2 regions of the Kitasatospora sp. NPDC048296 genome follow, and region 2 is predicted to be linked to the other one. Evidence: riboswitches for the same ligand, from Rfam matches in the RefSeq annotation. Region 2 holds a riboswitch; the other holds the start of a gene.
What was found. Region 2 has a riboswitch for glycine ahead of gcvT (glycine cleavage system aminomethyltransferase GcvT). Riboswitches for the same ligand answer to the same signal wherever they lie in the genome.
Positions count from the first base shown of each region.

Region 1 (9,090 bases), on a different contig from region 2:
TCCTGCTGCTCAAGATCGTGAAGCGGCTGCTGGACGTCGGCGTCTCGCTGCAGAACATCCGGGTGGCCGTCGCCCATCTGCAGTCCGCCGACCAGGCCGACCTGGCCGGGCTGACGCTGATGTGCGACGGTGCGACGGTGTACGAGTGCACCACGCCGCAGCAGGTGGTCGATCTGCTGAAGGGTGGTCAGGGGGTCTTCGGCATCGCGGTGGGGGCGGTCTGGCGGGAGCTGGAGCTGACCCTCGGTCGGCTGCACGCGGAGCGCACCGACACCGGCGAGACGCTCGTCGGGCAGGACCCGGGGGACGAGCTGGCGCAGCGGCGCAACCGGGCGGTCTGACGCGCGGTTCCGGGGCACACGTTCTGACGTGCCGGTGGTGAGCCACTGATCTTGACGAGGCCGTGGGCCCGAACGGGGAACCGTTCGGGCCCACGGCCTCGTCGTGTTGCCCGGTGGAACGATCGAGGGAGGGCATGTGGGGGTCGGCACCGGGATAGCGGGGCTGCTGCGGCGCCGCGCGGCGGGGATGCGGGTGCGGCTGCGGGAGCGGCGCACCCAGCGCAGGGTCTTCCAGGTGACGACGCTGCTCTGCTCGCTGGCGCTCGCGCCGAGCGCCTGGCTGTGGACCGCGGCGGGGGACCGGGTGGGCACGGTCGAGAGCGCGCCGTCCGCGCCGGTGGCGGTGGTCTTCGGCGCGGGCCTGGACCAGGGCAAGCCCTCGCCGTACCTGGAGCACCGGCTGACGGCGGCGCTGGACCTGTACCGGGAGGGGAAGGTGCAGGCCATCCTGGTGACCGGGGACAACGGGCGGGTCTCGTACGACGAGCCGGACGCGATGTACCAGTACCTGACCGAGCACGGAGTGCCGCAGGACCGGGTGGTCCGCGACTACGCCGGTTTCAACACCTGGGACTCCTGCACCAGGGCTCACCGGATCTTCGGGGTGGATCGCGCGGTGCTGGTCAGCCAGGACTTCCACGTCCGGCGGGCGCTGGCGCTGTGCGAGGCGGCGGGCATCCGGTCGTACGCGGTCGGGGTGCCGGAGCTGCACGACTCCACCTGGCTGTACGGCGGGCTGCGGGAGATCGCGGGGGCGGGCAAGGCGGCGGTGAACGCCTGGCTGCGGCCGGACCCGGCGCTGCTCGGGCCCAAGGAGGACGGCATCCCGAAGGCACTGGCGCAGGCGGCGAAGGAGTAGCCGACGGCGCCGGCCACCGGCCCCGGGGCGCCGGGCGTCGGTCGCGGGGCGTCGGCCGGGTTCGTACGCACTGTCGGACCCGTGCGCGATGATCAGCGGGTGCGATCTCTGCCGAGCATCATCCACCTCGACATGGACGCCTTCTTCGCGGCGGTGGAGCAGGCGGCCAAGCCCAGCCTGCGCGGCAAACCGGTGATCGTCGGCGGGCTCGGCGGACGCGGGGTGGTCTCCACGGCCTCGTACGAGGCGCGCAAGTTCGGGGTGCACTCGGCGATGCCGATGGCCCAGGCGCGGCGGCTGTGCCCCAACGCGGCCTTCCTGTCCGGGCGCTTCGAGGCGTACCGACAGAACAGCGAGATCGTGATGGGGCTGCTGCGGGAGCTGTCACCGCTGGTGCAGCCGCTGAGCCTGGACGAGGCCTTCGTCGATCTGGAGGCCGGTGCGTACGGCCCGGTGCTGGCGGAGGCGGACCATGACACCGGTGAGCGGTTGGTGCTCGCCCTGGCGGAGGACCTGCGGGCGGACATCCAGCGGCTCACCGGGCTGACCGGCTCGGTCGGGGCGGCGGGCTCCAAGCTGATGGCGAAGATCGCCTCCGAGCAGGCCAAACCGGACGGGCTGGTGCTGATCGAGCCCGGGCAGGAGCGGGCCGTGCTCGGGCCGATGCCGGTGCGGGCGCTGCCCGGCATCGGGCCGGCCACCGAGCAGGTGCTGCGGCGGGCCGGGCTGACCACGGTGTCGGACCTCGCGGAGGCGGGGGAGGCGGAGCTGGTCGCGCTGCTCGGGCGGGCGCACGGCGCCGGGATCCACCACATGTCGATAGGGCTGGACGAGCGGCCGGTGGTGGCCGACCAGGACGCCAAGTCGGTCTCGGTGGAGGACACCTACGAGGTGGACCTGGCCGACCGGGACCGGGTGCTGCGCGAGGTGGAGGCGCTGGCCGCCCGGTGCGTGCGACGGCTGCGGGCGGCCGGGCGCTCGGGGCGGACGGTGGTGCTCAAGGTCCGGCGGTTCGACTTCTCGACGCTGACCCGCTCGGAAACCCTCGGCGGGCCCACCGACGACGAGGCGGTGATCACCACGACGGCGCGGCGGCTGGCCGAACAGGTGGACATCACCGGCGGGGTCCGGCTGCTCGGCGTGGGCGTGGCTCAACTGGCCGACTACACCCAGGAGGACCTGTTCGCGCAGGCGCTGCGCGAGGAGGCGGCCGAGCACACCGAGGCGGCCCGGGCGGCGGAGGCCGAGGAGGAGCCGGAGGAGGTCGTGGTGCGGCGCTGGATGCCCGGACAGGACGTCCACCACGCCGAGTTCGGGCCGGGGTGGGTGCAGGGCAGCGGCGTCGGGCGGGTCACCGTGCGGTTCGAGACGCCGTGGAGCGAACCGGGACGGGTACGGACCTTCGCGGTCGACGACCCCGCGCTGGAACCGGCCCGGCCGTTGCCGCTGCGGCGGGTGGCGGGCGCGGAGGACGGTGAGGGGCCGGACGACTGAGGGGCTCGGGATGCGGAACGGCCCCACCCGGTAGGAGTACCGGATGGGGCCGCATACCGTGCCGGACTCCGCACCGTCGTGATGCCCTCGCGACGTAACGGAGGCCGGGCCCGCGCGCCCTGTCCCTGAGCGCGCGGGCCGGACGCCTGGTCAGGCGTCGGTCTTGGCCAGCTCGGCGCTGGAGTCCTGCGGGGCCGAGCCGCCCAGGGCGGTGGCGGCCGGCTTGACGGTGCGGATCAGGAACGGGACGGCACCGGCGACGATGCAGACGATGGCCGTGGTCCAGAACGCGTGCTTGTAGGCGTCCAGGGTGGGCAGCAGCAGCTGGATCTTGGGCGGGAGCTTCATGGTGTCGCCGGTCAGGATGGCGGTCATCACGGCGGTGCCGATCGCGCCGCCGACGGTGCGCAGCACGGAGTTCATGCCGTTGGCGATGCCGCTCTGCTCGACCGGGACGGCGCCGTTGATGAAGGCCGGCATCGCGGCGAAGGCGAGGCCGATGCCGAGGCCGAAGATCGCGGAGGCGGTGTAGATGTCGCCTTCGGCGCTGTGGCGCAGGGCCAGGTAGGCCATCGCGATCGCGCCGAGGACGCCACCGAGGACCAGCGGCAGGCGCGGGCCGCGGCGGGCGATCAGCAGGGCGCCGACCGGGGCGGCCACCATCGAGCCGATCGCGGACGGCAGCAGCATCACACCGGCGTGCAGGACGGTCGCGGTGAAGCCGTAGTGGGCCAGCTTCTCCGGGGTCTGGGCGAAGTTGCTGATGACCATGAACGAGCCGTACATGCCGAAGCCGATGAGCAGGCCGGCCAGGTTGGTGAAGGCCACGGCCGGGCGGGACATCATCTTCAGGTCCACCAGCGGGTGCGAGACCTTGGTCTCGATGATCCCCCAGATCAGGGCGACCACGGCGGCGACGGCGAACAGGCCGAGGGTCTTGGTGGAGGTCCAGCCCCAGTGGTTGCCCTGGCTGACCGCGACCAGCAGGGCGGAGAGCCAGCCGGCCAGGGTGAGGGCGCCGAGCGGGTCGGCGCCGCCGTCCTTGTCGGTCACCGGGTCGGACGGGACGCGGAAGGCGACCAGGGCCACCGCGAGCAGGCCGAAGGCCAGGCCCATCCAGAAGATCGACTTGTAGTTCCAGTGCTCCAGCAGGAGGCCGGTCGCCACCAGGCCGAGGCCGGAGCCGACGCCCATCGAGGCGCTGATGGCGGCGACGCCGCCGGTCACCTTCTGCTTGGGCAGCTCGTCGCGGACGATGCTGATCGCCAGCGGCATCACGCCACCGCCGGCGCCCTGCAGGACGCGGGCGACGATCAGCCAGCTGAAGGAGTGGGTGCTGACCGCCAGCGCCGACCCGGCGACCAGGCCGGCCAGCGAGATCAGCAGCATGGGCTTACGGCCCCGGAGGTCGCCGAAGCGGCCCAGCAGGGGAGTCAGCACGGCTGCGGAGAGCAGGTTGGCGGTCATCAGCCAGGTGATGTTGGACCCGGAGACGTCCAGTTCCTTGGCCAGCGACGGCAGGATCGGGACGACCGCGGTCTGCACCACGCTGAACGATAGCATCGCCAGGATGAGGGCCGGCAGGACCCGGGCGTTGCTCTGCTTCTCGGCCGCGGTGGTGGGCTGGGGTGCCTCACTCACGGTTGCTTCCTCCCGTACATAGTGAATGAACTGAAGTAACCATGCAGGGAGATACTTCAGAGTGTCAAATATCGAGCGGTTAAGCTTTGGCAAAGGCGGCGGGATGTCGCCTGCGGCGGGGCCGGGGGTTGAGAGCAGGAGGGCGGCGTTCGCGGGGAGTTGGGGCCGGGGTGGGGGCATGGCGAGGGCCCCGGACGGGGGTCCGGGGCCCTGGGGGGTGGGTCGGATCAGGAGAAGGGGCGCAGGGAGTCGGGGCGGACGCCGTTGGTCGCGGGGGTGGTCGGGTCGGGGTCGGCGGTGGTGCTGTCGTGGAATTCGACGCGCTCGCGGCGGAGTTCGTCGCGGACCACCTCCTCCGTCGTGTAGCGCTCGACGATCAGGCGGACCCGCTCGACCGGGGCGACGTACTTGCGGATGATGGGGTGTTCCTCGCGGAGGGTGACCTCCTCGACCGCCTCGGCGATCTCCTTGTCGGTGAGGGTGGCGCGCTCGGCGTCGCTGACCGGGATGCGCTCCACCCGGACCCGCTCGCGGACCAGCGGGATGCGGCGCTCGACCTGCTCGCTGGTCACGTACTTGCGCAGCTTCGCGGTGCCCAGGGCGTGCCACTCGGTGGTGATGTCCAGCCGCTCCTCGCGGCAGGTGACCTCGACCGGGGCGCTCGGGGCCGAGGTGGCAGCGCTGCCGGTGGGTGCCGGGGTGGTCGCGGCTGGGGCGGGTTGCGGTTTCGGCTTGGGCTCGACGGTGGGGGTGGTCGCTGTGGTGGCGGCGCTGGTGGTGGGTGCCGGGGTGGTCGCGGCTGGGGCGGGTTGCGGTTTCGGCTTGGGCTCGACGGTGGGGGTGGTCGCTGTGGTGGCGGCGGGTGCGGGGGTGGTGAGGGTCCGCACGGTGGCCTCCGCGGCGGTGTCGGTGCCGGCGGCACTGGGGACGGTGACGGTACTGACGGGGTTGGTCGGGCCGGGCTCGGCGGAGTGGAAGTCGAGTGGCTTGGCGGTCGTGGTGGCCGCGGCGGCCGGAGTGGTGCCGAAGTCGAGGTCGGGCTGGACGGGCCGACCGGGCTCCTCGGTGGCGGTCTGGCCGGCCGCCGCGGTGTCGAGGCCGTAGTAGCGGTAGAGCTGGAGTTCCTGGGCCGGCGACAGGTGCTGCCCCACGCCGAAGTCCGGGGACTCCTTGACCAGCGACTTGTCGTAGGGGACCCGGAGCTCCTCGCCGGAGAACTCGCTCGTGGTGAGCGGGACGAAGGCGTCCCGGCCGAAGATGCCGGTCCGGACGGCGGCCCACTCGGGCTGGCCGGTGGCGTCGTCCAGGTACACCTCGTCGACCGTGCCGATCTTGTCGCCGTTGCGGTCGACGGCCTTGTGGCCGATGAGGTCTCTGGGGTCGAAGTCGGTCTGCACTCTTTCCTCCAGCTGCGCTGCGGCTGCGGAACTCCCGCAGGTACGGCCGTCGGAGCACCCGTCCCGGCCGCCACTTCACACCAAAAGGCATGAATCGGACCGACGCGACCGGGGTGCGCCGGACGGGCTCGGCGCTGGGCCATCCGGGGGACGCGCGTAGACCCGGAGTGACCTGACACACCCGTGATCGGAAGGCCTCCCGCTGGTACCCTGGGCGGCGACTGCCGAGCCCGCTCGGGAGAGTCTCCGACGGCGAAAACCGCTGGTCGGGGCGCCGAAGGAGCAACTCCTCCCCGGAATCTCTCAGGCATCCGTACCGTGCGGGATAGGTCACTCTGGAAAGCAGGGCAGGAGCGTCGGCGCGGGAGCCGGCGATCACCACCCTCACCGACGGTGCAAGCCGACGGAGCGCCGACAGCGCGACGTGCGGGCGAAGCTCTCAGGTCCCGATGACAGAGGGGGAGGCCTTCCGGGTTCGTCCGCCCAGGCGATCCGCTGTCCGCAGCGGAACGACCGGTCGGCGTGCGTGCCCCCGCCGGTCCGTGACCAGGAGGCCTCGACCACCATGAACGCCCAGCCGAACGCGGGACGCCCCACCGGCGCCTCGACCCTCACCGAGCTTGAGCTGGCCAGCCCCTTCGAGAACCGCCACATCGGCCCCGACGCCGCCGCCCAGGAGAAGATGCTGGCGTCCGTCGGCTACGGCTCGCTGGACGAGCTCGCCGACACCGCCGTTCCCGAGGCGATCCGCTCCATCGCCGCCCTGGACCTGCCCGCCGGCCGCAGCGAGGCGCAGGTCCTCGGCGAGCTGCGCGAGCTGGCGAACCGCAACAAGGTGCTCCAGCCGATGATCGGCCTGGGCTACTACGGCACCTTCACCCCGCCGGTGATCCTGCGCAACGTCATGGAGAACCCGGCCTGGTACACCGCGTACACCCCGTACCAGCCGGAGATCTCGCAGGGCCGCCTGGAGGCGCTGCTCAACTTCCAGACCCTGGTCTCCGACCTGACCGGTCTGCCCACCTCCGGCTCCTCGCTGCTGGACGAGGGCACCGCAGCCGCCGAGGCGATGGCGCTGGCCCGCCGCGTCACCAAGGTCAAGGGCGGTGTCTTCCTGGTCGACGCCGAGACCCTGCCGCAGACCATCGCGGTGATCAACACCCGTGCCGTGCCGACCGGTGTCGAGGTCGTCGTCGCCGACCTGTCCGAGGGCATCCCGGCCGAGATCGTCGAGCGCGGCGTCTTCGGCGTGCTGCTGCAGTACCCGGGCGCCACCGGCGTGGTCCGCGACCTCGCCCCGGTGATCGAGCAGGCGCACGGGCTGGGCGCGATCGTCGCCGTGGCCGCCGACCTGCTGGCGCTGACCCTGCTGAAGTCCCCGGGCTCGCTGGGCGCCGACATCGCCTGCGGCACCTCGCAGCGCTTCGGCGTGCCGATGGGCTTCGGCGGTCCGCATGCCGGCTACCTGTCGGTGCGCGCCGAGTACGCCCGTTCGCTGCCCGGCCGCCTGGTCGGCGTGTCCGTCGACTCCGACGGCAACCGCGCCTACCGCCTGGCGCTGCAGACCCGCGAGCAGCACATCCGCCGCGAGAAGGCCACCAGCAACATCTGCACCGCGCAGGTGCTGCTCGCCGTGATGGCCTCGATGTACGCGGTCTACCACGGTCCGGACGGCCTGGCCGACATCGCCCGCCGCACCCACCGCTACGCCGCCGCCCTCGCCGAGGGCCTGCGGGCCGGCGGCGTGGAGCTGCTGCACGGCGAGTTCTTCGACACCGTCACCGCCGTCGTCCCGGGTCGTGCCGCCGAGATCGCCGCCGCCGCCCGCACCCACGGCATCAACGTCCACCAGGACGGCGCGGACCGGATCTCGATCTCCACCGACGAGACCACCACCCGCGAGCACCTGGCCGGCGTCTGGGCCGCGTTCGGCGTCCCCGCCGTCGAGGTGGCCGAGGCCGCCGAGACGCTGCCCGCCGCGCTGCTGCGCGAGGACGAGTACCTGACCCACCCGGTCTTCCACAGCCACCGCTCGGAGACCGCCATGCTGCGCTACCTGCGCCGCCTGTCGGACCGGGACTACGCGCTGGACCGCGGCATGATCCCGCTGGGCTCCTGCACCATGAAGCTCAACGCGACCACCGAGATGGAGGCGGTGACCTGGCCGGAGTTCGGCCAGCTGCACCCCTTCGCGCCGATCGACCAGGCCGAGGGCTTCCTGACCCTGATCCGCCAGCTGGAGCAGCAGCTGGTCGAGGTCACCGGCTACGACGCCGTGTCGATCCAGCCGAACGCCGGCTCCCAGGGCGAGCTGGCCGGCCTGCTGGCCGTCCGCGCCTACCACCACGCCAACGGTGACACCCAGCGCGACGTCTGCCTGATCCCGTCCTCGGCGCACGGCACCAACGCCGCCTCCGCGGTGATGGCCGGCATGCGCGTGGTCGTGGTGAAGACCCTGGTCGACGGCGACGTGGACGTCGAGGACCTGAAGGCCAAGATCGAGCAGCACCGCGACAACCTCTCCGTGCTGATGGTCACCTACCCGTCGACCCACGGCGTGTACGAGACCCAGATCACCGACATCTGCGCCCTGGTGCACGAGGCCGGCGGCCAGGTGTACGTGGACGGCGCCAACCTGAACGCCCTGGTCGGCCTGGCCAAGCCGGGCAAGTTCGGCGCGGACGTCTCGCACCTGAACCTGCACAAGACCTTCTGCATCCCGCACGGCGGCGGCGGCCCCGGCGTCGGCCCGGTCGCGGTGCGCGCCCACCTGGCGCCGTACCTGCCCAACCACCCGCTGCAGGAGGAGGCCGGCCCGGCCACCGGTGTCGGCCCGATCTCGGCCGCGCCGTGGGGTTCGGCGGCGATCCTGCCGATCTCCTGGGCGTACGTCCGGCTGATGGGCGGCGAGGGCCTGAAGCACGCGACCCAGGTCGCGGTGCTGAACGCCAACTACATCGCCAAGCGGCTGGCGCCGCACTTCCCGGTGCTCTACACCGGCCCGGGCGGGCTGGTCGCGCACGAGTGCATCATCGACCTGCGCCCGCTGACCAAGGAGACGGGCGTGACGGTGGACGACATCGCCAAGCGCCTGATCGACTACGGCTTCCACGCGCCGACGATGTCCTTCCCGGTGGCCGGCACGCTGATGATCGAGCCGACCGAGTCTGAGGATCTGCACGAGATCGACCGGTTCTGCGACGCGATGATCGAGATCCGGGCCGAGATTGACAAGGTCGGCTCGGGCGAGTGGGCGGCCGAGGACAACCCGCTGCGCAACGCCCCGCACACCGCCGCCACCCTGGCCGGCGACTGGGCGCACGGCTACTCGCGGCAGGAGGCGGTCTTCCCGGCGGGC
Region 1 is NZ_JBICZB010000026.1:9,208-18,297, forward strand. It holds gene ACGF12_RS17570 (MerR family transcriptional regulator) at 1-341, shown strand, start outside; gene ACGF12_RS17575 (vancomycin high temperature exclusion protein) at 529-1,200, shown strand; gene ACGF12_RS17580 (DNA polymerase IV) at 1,300-2,694, shown strand; gene ACGF12_RS17585 (MFS transporter) at 2,845-4,335, opposite strand; gene ACGF12_RS17590 (YsnF/AvaK domain-containing protein) at 4,563-5,222, opposite strand; partial or broken gene ACGF12_RS17595 (PRC-barrel domain-containing protein) at 5,358-5,732, opposite strand; glycine riboswitch at 5,958-6,061, shown strand; gene gcvP (aminomethyl-transferring glycine dehydrogenase) at 6,298-9,090, shown strand, end outside.
Region 1: linked by a shared signal. The riboswitch ahead of gcvP (aminomethyl-transferring glycine dehydrogenase) and the one ahead of gcvT (glycine cleavage system aminomethyltransferase GcvT) in region 2 are both predicted to bind glycine.

Region 2 (9,090 bases):
GCCGAGGAAGCTCAGCCCGGCCTCGAAGAGGATGTTGGTCGGGATCAGCAGGGTCGAGTAGACCAGGATCGGGCCGGCCAGGTTGGGCAGCAGCTCCTTGAACAGGATGAACGGGCCGCGGGCGCCGAGGCTGCGGGCCGCGTGGACGAACTCCCGCTCGCGCAGCGACAGCGTCTGTCCGCGCACGATCCGGCCCATGTAGGGCCAGTTGAAGAAGCCGATCACGAAGATCAGCACCATGATGTGCAGCGGGAGGCCGTGCAGGCCGAACGCGCCGCCCTGGAGCGAGGCGGAGATCGCGATGGCGAAGAGCAGCAGCGGGAACGCCAGGAAGACGTCCATCAGCCGGCTGATCAGGGTGTCCACCCAGCCGCCGTAGTAGCCGGCCATCACGCCGAGCACGGCGCCGATGGTGTTGGACAGGACGGTCGCGCCGAAGGCGACCAGCAGGGAGACCCAGGAGCCGTCGACCACGCGGGCGAGCAGGTCACGGCCCTGCAGGGGGTCGATGCCGAGCGGGTGGTCCGCGCTCATGCCGCCCCAGTCCCCGAGCGGCAGGCCACCGAGGTTGGCGTCCAGCAGGTCCGGGTTCGGGTTGTCGGGGTCGAGCCCGAACAGGGACTCGATCGGCCCGGACAGCACGGCGAGCAGGATCAGCAGGATCACCACGATGCCGCCGGCGACGGCGGCCTTGTCCCGCTTGAAGCGGGTCCAGGCGATCCGACCGAGGGAGCGGCCCTCGATCGTCTTGGCCGGGCTCGCGGTGGCTGGTGCCTCCGGTTCGTTCCCGGTGGTGGTCACGGATGCGGTCATGGTCAGTTGGGTCCCCTCGCCGACGGTGGCCGGCCCACGGGTGCCGGGCGCCGGCTTCGGCGGTGCGGCTGCGGACGTGCGGAGGTGCTTAGGAGGAGCGGGTGTTCGCGGCAGTGCTTCGTGCACAGGTACTGCCGCCACGCGGGATGGGCGTCGCGTGGTGGAGCGGTCGGCGTGCGCGCTCACCTTTGTGGGGTATCCAGTACGCGCGGTGCGTTGCGCAGAACTCTCTGCCATCCGAACTGACTTGCGCCAGCCCTGCCAAGCGACAGATGCCCAACTGTGATCTGCGCGCATGCACCTCCCAGGTCATCGGCATATCCCTCTTCACACGGCTGCAACAGCCATGCCAAGATGTGCGGACTCCGGCGGAGGGGTAATTCGTCCGGAAAGCACCGAAGCCGACCTGATGGAGAATCAAGTCGGCTTCGCAGTAAAGGTTTTAGCTGGAAACGGGTTTCGGCAATCAGCGGCCGGGGTATCCGGGCCACGACTGCGGGGGCTGCTGCCCCCAGCCCGGCGCGGGCGGCTGGGTGCCGTAGGCCCATCCCGGTGTCGGCCGCCCCGGCATCGGCTGGCCCGGCATCGACTGCCCCGGGTACGGCGGCGCCGCCGTCGGGTACGGGCCGACCGGCGGGCGACCCGCCTCCCGGTCGAAGAACGGCCGCGCGTTGGCGCGCATCCACAGGGCCACCGGGTCGTACTCGTCCGTCATCGCCACCGTGGACACCGCGAGCCCCTCCGGGGCCACCGCGATCGCCCGCTGCATCAGCGCCCGCACCGCCTCCACGGCCGGCGGCGAACTCTCGTACAGGTCCAGGCCGATCGCCAGGTACGGCTCCCCCACCGCCGGCTGCACCCAGGCCCGGCGCAGCGCCCGGACCGCGCGCACCTCACCGGCCTGCCGCTCCAGCAGCGCGAAGAACTGCTGGGCGTTCACCTGCGGCTCGCTCAGCTTCAACGGACCGGCCGGCAGCCGGTCCAGACCCGCGGCGATCCGCCGCAGGTCCGCCCAGGGCACGCCGACCCCGCCGCCGGGGGCGTGCGGGTTGAGCCACAGGCCCCAGCGGGTGCGGTACAGCGAGGCGGCGATCTCCCGCCCGGAGATGACCTCGTGGGCCCGGGCCCAGCCGGAGGCCGTCAGCTGCTCGGGCGAGGTCACGGCCGGCGCGTAGCCGTGGCCGCTGATCTCCATGTTCCCGTACTGCGCGTCAGGACTGCCCGGCGTACCGTGCCAGAGCAGCATCCAGACCTGGCCGTCGGCCAGCGCGTGCAGCAGCCGCTCGTACGCGTCGTAGCGCTCCGGCGCGACCTCGCGCAGGGCGTGCTCCATCGCGCCCGGATCCGCCGCCGGGCGCCCGGCCGGAGCCTGGCCCCAGGGCCCCGGCACACCGCCCGTTCCCGCTCCCGCACTCATGCGCCCACCTCGCCGCGCCTCTTTCCTCAACCCAGCCGGCCCGTCGGCCGTCTGCACGCACCCTATGGCGCGGCACCGGCCACCGCCATCGGCGACGTGCCCTTGATCCGAACCCCCGCTCACACCCGCGCGTAGAAAGGCAGTACCCGGGTGAGCAGCCACTCGACCACCGGGTCCTCGGCGAGGTCGAGCAGTACGAGGTGGACGCCACCTGGCAGCGGCGCGGTTCCCAGCGCCCGGCCGAGCGCCTCGTTCACCGCGCCCGGGTCGGCCGGGGCGGCCGGATCCAACTGGACGCCCACGAACATCACGGTCGGTTCGCCCTCGACGCTGGCCAGCGCCCGGCGCGCGGTCAACACCCCGGGCAGGGCCGACAGTTCGGTCCGGCAGGCGGCCAGGAAGTACTCCGGGTCCTCGCCCGGCACCGGCTCGCGCAGCGCCACCCGGCCGCCGGTCGGCGCCTCCGGCTGCTCCCAGCGGTCCTCGCGCGGCCCGCGGCGCAGCTCCGCCACGCCCTGCGGCGGCACCGGGATGCCCACCGCGGCCTCGGGGTTGACCGCGATGCCCACGCCCAGCGGCAGTCCGCGGGCGAACTCCCAGGCCGGCGCGACCGCGAAGGCCATCCCCGGCGCCTGCTGCAGGAACACCTCCTGCGAGGAGAACACCGGCACGTACGGGGCGCCGGCCAGCTCGATGGTCGGCAGGTCCAGCGACTGCCCGCCCGGGTCGCCCCCGGCCGGCAGCGGGATCCACACCTGACTGCGGGCCAGCACCTCGATCACCCGCGGCGTCGCGCCCGGGTCGCCGAGCGCGGCGGTCAGCACCTGCTCCAGCTCGTTGGCCGGCCACGCACCGCCGGGCGGCGCCGCCTGCGGACCGTCCCACCCCTGCTGCTCCACCGGGTACCCCATGCGCGCCTGAACCGCCCTCTGCCGGTCGGCCGCCCACTGCTGTGCCGACGCGCAGATTCTAGAGGTCGACCAGGACGCGGGTTCGGTCTCGGGCCGTGTGACCGGGTCCCCCCTCCCCTCGTCCGCGTGGACGTGCCATGATGTGCGCGTCCGACGGCATGCGCCGCGGGCCCCTACAACTCCACACCGGCCGCTCGAACCCGCGCGGGAGAGCCCGGAGTGCCGCTCAGGCGGTACAGCCGGCGCCGAAGGAGCAAGTCCTCCCCGGAATCTCTCAGGCCCCCCTACCGCACGGGTTAGGCACATCTGGAAAGCGGCGCACGGCCCTGTCGCGCGCCCACCCACGGTGCAAGCCGCCATGCTGTCCTGGATGCTGGAAACAGCTGCGGACGGCCGCGGTGAAGCTCTCAGGTCCGACGACAGATGGGGAGACCCACGCCGCCGCATGCCCGCGCGCAGGGTCGGCCCCCGAGCGGGTCCGGTTCCGGCGCGTGCACCCCTGAGTGCCCCGACCGAGGAGTTCCTGGCCATGTCGTCCCTCCGCCTGACCGCGCTCGACGCGCTGCACCGCGCCCTCGGCGCGACCATGACCGACTTCGCCGGCTGGGAAATGCCGCTGCGCTACGGCAGCGAGCGCGAGGAGCACCTCGCCGTCCGCACCAAGGCCGGCCTGTTCGACCTCTCGCACATGGGCGAGATCACCGTCACCGGCCCGCAGGCCGGCGAGATGCTGGACCACGCGCTGGTCGGCTTCGTCTCCGCGCTCGGCGTGCTGCGCGCCCGCTACACCATGATCTGCGCCGAGGACGGCGGCATCCTGGACGACCTGATCGTCTACCGCCTGCGCGAGGACGCCTTCCTGGTGGTCGCCAACGCCTCCAACGCCCAGCTGGTCCTGGACGAGCTGATCGCCCGCGCCAAGGGCTTCGACGCCGTCGTCACCGACGACCGCGACACCTACGCGCTGATCGCCGTCCAGGGCCCGGAGTCCACCGCGATCCTGGCCGAGACCACCGAGGCCGACCTGCCCGGCCTGAAGTACTACGCGATCCTCCCGGCCCAGGTGGCCGACCGCAACGTGCTGCTGGCCCGCACCGGCTACACCGGCGAGGACGGCTTCGAGATCTTCTGCCACCCGGGCGACGCCGAGCAGATCTGGCAGGCGCTGACCGCCGCCGGCGAGGGCCACGACCTGGTCCCGTGCGGCCTGTCCTGCCGCGACACCCTGCGCCTGGAGGCGGGCATGCCGCTGTACGGGCACGAGCTGTCCACCGACCTCACCCCGTTCGACGCGGGCCTGGGCCGGGTCGTCCGCTTCGACAAGACCACCAACGAGGGCGCCTTCATCGGCCGCAAGGCCCTGGAGCAGGCCGCCGCCGCGGCCGAGACCAACCCCCCGAAGGTGCTGGTCGGCCTGGTCTCCGAGGGCAAGCGGGTGCCGCGCGCCGAGTACACCGTGGTCTCCACCGAGGGCGCCCCGATCGGCCGGATCACCTCCGGCGCGCCGTCCCCGACCCTGGGCAAGCCGATCGCGATGGCCTACGTCGACGCGGCCCACGCCGCCCCCGGCGGCACCGTCGCGGTGGACGTGCGCGGCAAGCACGAGCCGGTCCAGGTCGTGGCGCTGCCGTTCTACAAGCGCGCCCGCTGAGGCGGTCCGGCCGGGCCCCGTGGGCCCGGCCGGCCCCCGTTCTTCCCATACCCGCACGTCGAAGCCGTCCGCGCGGCGGCCCGCTTCGTCGTACCCGCTTCCCATCCTGGAGAATGACGCCATGAGCAACCCCCAGCACCTGAAGTACACCAAGGAGCACGAGTGGCTGACGGCCGCCGAGGACGGTGTCTCCACGGTCGGCATCACCAAGCACGCCGCGGACGCGCTCGGTGACATCGTCTACGTGCAGCTGCCCGAGGTCGGCGACGAGGTGACCGCCGGTGAGACCTGCGGCGAGCTGGAGTCCACCAAGTCGGTCAGCGACCTGTACTCCCCGGTGACCGGCGAGGTCGTCGAGGTCAACCAGGACGTCCTGGACGACAACGCCCTGGTCAACAGCGCCCCCTTCGAGGGCGGCTGGCTGTTCAAGGTCAAGGTGGAGTCCACCGACGAGCTGCTCAGCGCCGACGAGTACGACGCGCTCACCAACCCCCAGGGCTGAGCCACCCGCCGGGACGGGCCGCAGCACGGCGGTCCGTCCCGCCACCACCGTCCCTCCGCCCACCCGTCGCCCGCCACCACCGCCAGGGGCGCGCTTCGCACGGCACCCCTGATCCTCCTCCCGGGAAGACCACACCATGACGGTTCTCAACCAGTCCCTGCACGCCCTCGACCCGGAGATCGCCGCCGCGGTCGACGCCGAGCTGCACCGCCAGCAGACCACCCTGGAGATGATCGCCTCCGAGAACTTCGCCCCGGTGGCGGTCATGGAGGCCCAGGGCTCGGTGCTCACCAACAAGTACGCCGAGGGCTACCCCGGCCGCCGCTACTACGGCGGCTGCGAGCACGTCGACGTGGTCGAGCAGATCGCGATCGACCGCATCAAGGCGCTGTTCGGCGCCGAGCACGCCAACGTCCAGCCGCACTCCGGCGCGCAGGCCAACGCCGCCGCGATGTTCGCGCTGATCCAGCCGGGCGACACCATCCTGGGCCTGAACCTGGCCCACGGCGGTCACCTGACCCACGGCATGAAGATCAACTTCTCCGGGAAGCTCTACAACGTGGTCGCGTACCACGTGGACGAGAAGACCGGCCAGGTCGACATGGCCGAGGTCGAGCGCCTGGCCAAGGAGCACCAGCCGAAGCTGATCATCGCCGGCTGGTCCGCCTACCCGCGCCAGCTGGACTTCGCCGCGTTCCGCCGGGTCGCCGACGAGGTCGGCGCCCTGCTCATGGTGGACATGGCGCACTTCGCCGGCCTGGTGGCCGCCGGGCTGCACCCGAACCCGGTGCCCTACGCGGACGTGGTCACCACCACCACCCACAAGACCCTGGGCGGCCCGCGCGGCGGCGTCATCCTGTCCAAGGCCGAGTTCGCCAAGAAGATCAACTCCGCGGTCTTCCCCGGCCAGCAGGGCGGTCCACTGGAGCACGTGATCGCGGGCAAGGCCGTCGCCTTCAAGGTCGCCGCCTCGGAGGAGTTCAAGGAGCGCCAGCAGCGCACCCTGGAGGGCGCCCGCATCCTCGCCGAGCGCCTGCTGCAGGACGACGTCGCCGAGGCCGGCGCCAGCGTGCTGTCCGGCGGCACCGACGTCCACCTGGTCCTGGTCGACCTGCGCAACAGCCAGCTCGACGGCCAGCAGGCCGAGGACCGGCTGCACGAGGTCGGCATCACGGTCAACCGCAACGCCATCCCGAACGACCCGCGCCCGCCGATGGTCACCTCGGGCCTGCGCATCGGCACCCCGGCCCTGGCCACCCGCGGCTTCCAGGCCGAGGACTTCCGCGAGGTCGCCGACATCATCGCCGAGGCGCTCAAGCCCGCCTTCGACGAGACCGTCGCCGCCGCGCTCAAGGACCGCGTCACCGCGCTGGCCGAGAAGTACCCGCTCTACCCGAACCTGGGCCACCAGGAGTAAGTGACCGGCGAGTAGGTGACCCGCCGGTAAGTTACCAGCCGGTAGGGTGATCGGCCTCACCCCAGGAACGTACCGGGGACTCCGGGGCACCCCGCACACTGGACAGTGTGCGGGGTGCCCCGTTCCGTGCCCACCCCGACCGCAAGTCCTTCCACGAGACCAGACAAGGACGTCCCCGTGGCCATCAGTGTCTTCGACCTCTTCTCCATCGGCATCGGCCCGTCGAGCTCCCACACCGTCGGCCCGATGCGCGCCGCCCGGATGTTCGCCCGCCGCCTGCGGTCCGAAGATCTGCTGACCCAGGTGACGTCCGTCCGGGCCGAGCTGTACGGCTCGCTGGGCGCCACCGGCCACGGCCACGGCACCCCGAAGGCCGTCCTGCTGGGCCTGGAGAACAACTCGCCCCGCACCGTCGACGTCGACCAGGCCGACAAGGACGTCGAGCGGATCACCGCCGAGAAGCGGATCAACCTGCTCGGCGAGCACGCCATCGACTTCGACCCCGACAGCCAGCTGATCCTGCACCGGCGCCGCTCGCTGCCGTACCACGCCAACGGCATGACCCTGTGGGCGTTCGCGGCGGACGGCTCCACGCTGCTGGAGAAGACCTACTACTCGGTCGGCGGCGGCTTCGTCGTCGACGAGGACGCGATCGGCGCGGACCGGGTCAAGCCCGACGACACCGCGCTGCGCTACCCCTTCCGCACCGGCGAGGAGCTGCTGCGACTCACCCGGGAGACCGGGCTGTCGATCTCCGGCCTGATGCTGGAGAACGAGAAGGCCTGGCGCAGCGAGGAGGAGATCCGCACCGGGCTGCTGGAGATCTGGTCCGTGATGCAGGAGTGCGTGCGGGCCGGCATGAGCCGCGAGGGGATCCTGCCGGGCGGGCTGAAGGTCCGCCGCCGGGCGGCCGCCGCGGCCCGGGCGCTGCGCGCCGAGGGGATCGGCCCGGCCAACGCGATGGAGTGGGTGACCCTCTACGCGATGGCGGTCAACGAGGAGAACGCCTCCGGGCGCCGGGTCGTCACCGCGCCGACCAACGGCGCGGCGGGGATCATCCCGGCCGTCCTGCACTACTACCTGAACTTCATCCCCGGCGCGGACGAGGACGGCATCGTCCGCTTCCTGCTCGCGGCCGGCGCCATCGGCATGCTCTTCAAGGAGAACGCCTCCATCTCCGGCGCCGAGGTCGGCTGCCAGGGCGAGGTCGGCTCCGCGTGCTCGATGGCCGCGGGCGGCCTCGCCGAGGTCCTCGGCGGCACCCCCGAGCAGGTCGAGAACGCCGCCGAGATCGGCATCGAGCACAACCTCGGCCTCACCTGCGACCCGGTCGGCGGCCTGGTCCAGATCCCCTGCATCGAGCGCAACGGCATGGCCTCGGTCAAGGCCGTCACCGCGGCCCGGATGGCGCTGCGCGGCGACGGGCGGCACCACGTCTCGCTGGACAAGGCGATCAAGACGATGAAGGAGACCGGCGCCGACATGAAGATCAAGTACAAGGAGACCTCGCGCGGCGGCCTCGCCGTGAACGTCATCGAGTGCTGATCACGGCGGTCCGAGCGGGCCCCCGGGCGGATTCCCCTCCGCCCGGGGGCCTTCGCGTTCAGCCGGCCGTCGCCACCGGCACCGGCCCGGGTGCCCGCCCCAGCGCCGTGCGGACCAGCGCGGCGACGGCGTCCGCGTGGTCCTCCAGGAAGAAGTGGCCGCCCTCGAACACCCGCAGGTCGACGCCCCGGGCGGACCAGTCCTGCCACGCGGCGGCCTGCGCGGGGGACACCCGCGGGTCCCGGTCCCCCACCAGTACGCTGACCGGGCAGTGGACCCGGGTGCCCGGCACCGGCCGGTAGCTCTCCACGGCCCGGTAGTCGCCGCGGATCACGTCGAGGGTGTGCCGCAACAGCTCCTCGTCCTGCGTGATCCTCGGGTCGACGGCGCCGAACGCCGCCAGCTCCGCCAGCAGCTCGGCGTCGCCGAGCTCGTGCACGGTGTGCGGCAGGCCCAGGCCGATACCCGGGGCGGTCCGGCTGGAGACGATCAGCGCGCTCGGCCCGACGCCCCGACGCTCCAGGCGGCGGACCGTCTCGAAGGCGATGCTGGCGCCCATGCTGTGGCCGAACAGGGCGAGCGGCTCCTCCAGGTACGGCTCCAGGGCCTCCACCACGTGGTCGGCCAGCTCGTGGACATCGGTGACCAGCGGCTCGTGGAAGCGGTCCTGGCGGCCGGGGTACTGGACCGCCAGCACCGGGAACTCCGGGGCGAGCGCGTTCGACAGGAAGCGGAACGCCGACGCCGACCCCCCGGCGTGCGGCAGGGCGACCAGCCGGGTGCCCCGGGCCCCCGCCGCACCGGAGCTCCGGATCCAGCGGCCGCCGGCCACGG
Region 2 is NZ_JBICZB010000023.1:55,332-64,421, forward strand. It holds gene ACGF12_RS16220 (ABC transporter permease) at 1-813, opposite strand, end outside; gene ACGF12_RS16225 (enhanced serine sensitivity protein SseB C-terminal domain-containing protein) at 1,280-2,146, opposite strand; gene ACGF12_RS16230 (enhanced serine sensitivity protein SseB C-terminal domain-containing protein) at 2,350-3,141, opposite strand; glycine riboswitch at 3,337-3,441, shown strand; gene gcvT (glycine cleavage system aminomethyltransferase GcvT) at 3,671-4,792, shown strand; gene gcvH (glycine cleavage system protein GcvH) at 4,914-5,294, shown strand; gene glyA (serine hydroxymethyltransferase) at 5,431-6,711, shown strand; gene ACGF12_RS16250 (L-serine ammonia-lyase) at 6,889-8,256, shown strand; gene ACGF12_RS16255 (thioesterase II family protein) at 8,315-9,090, opposite strand, start outside.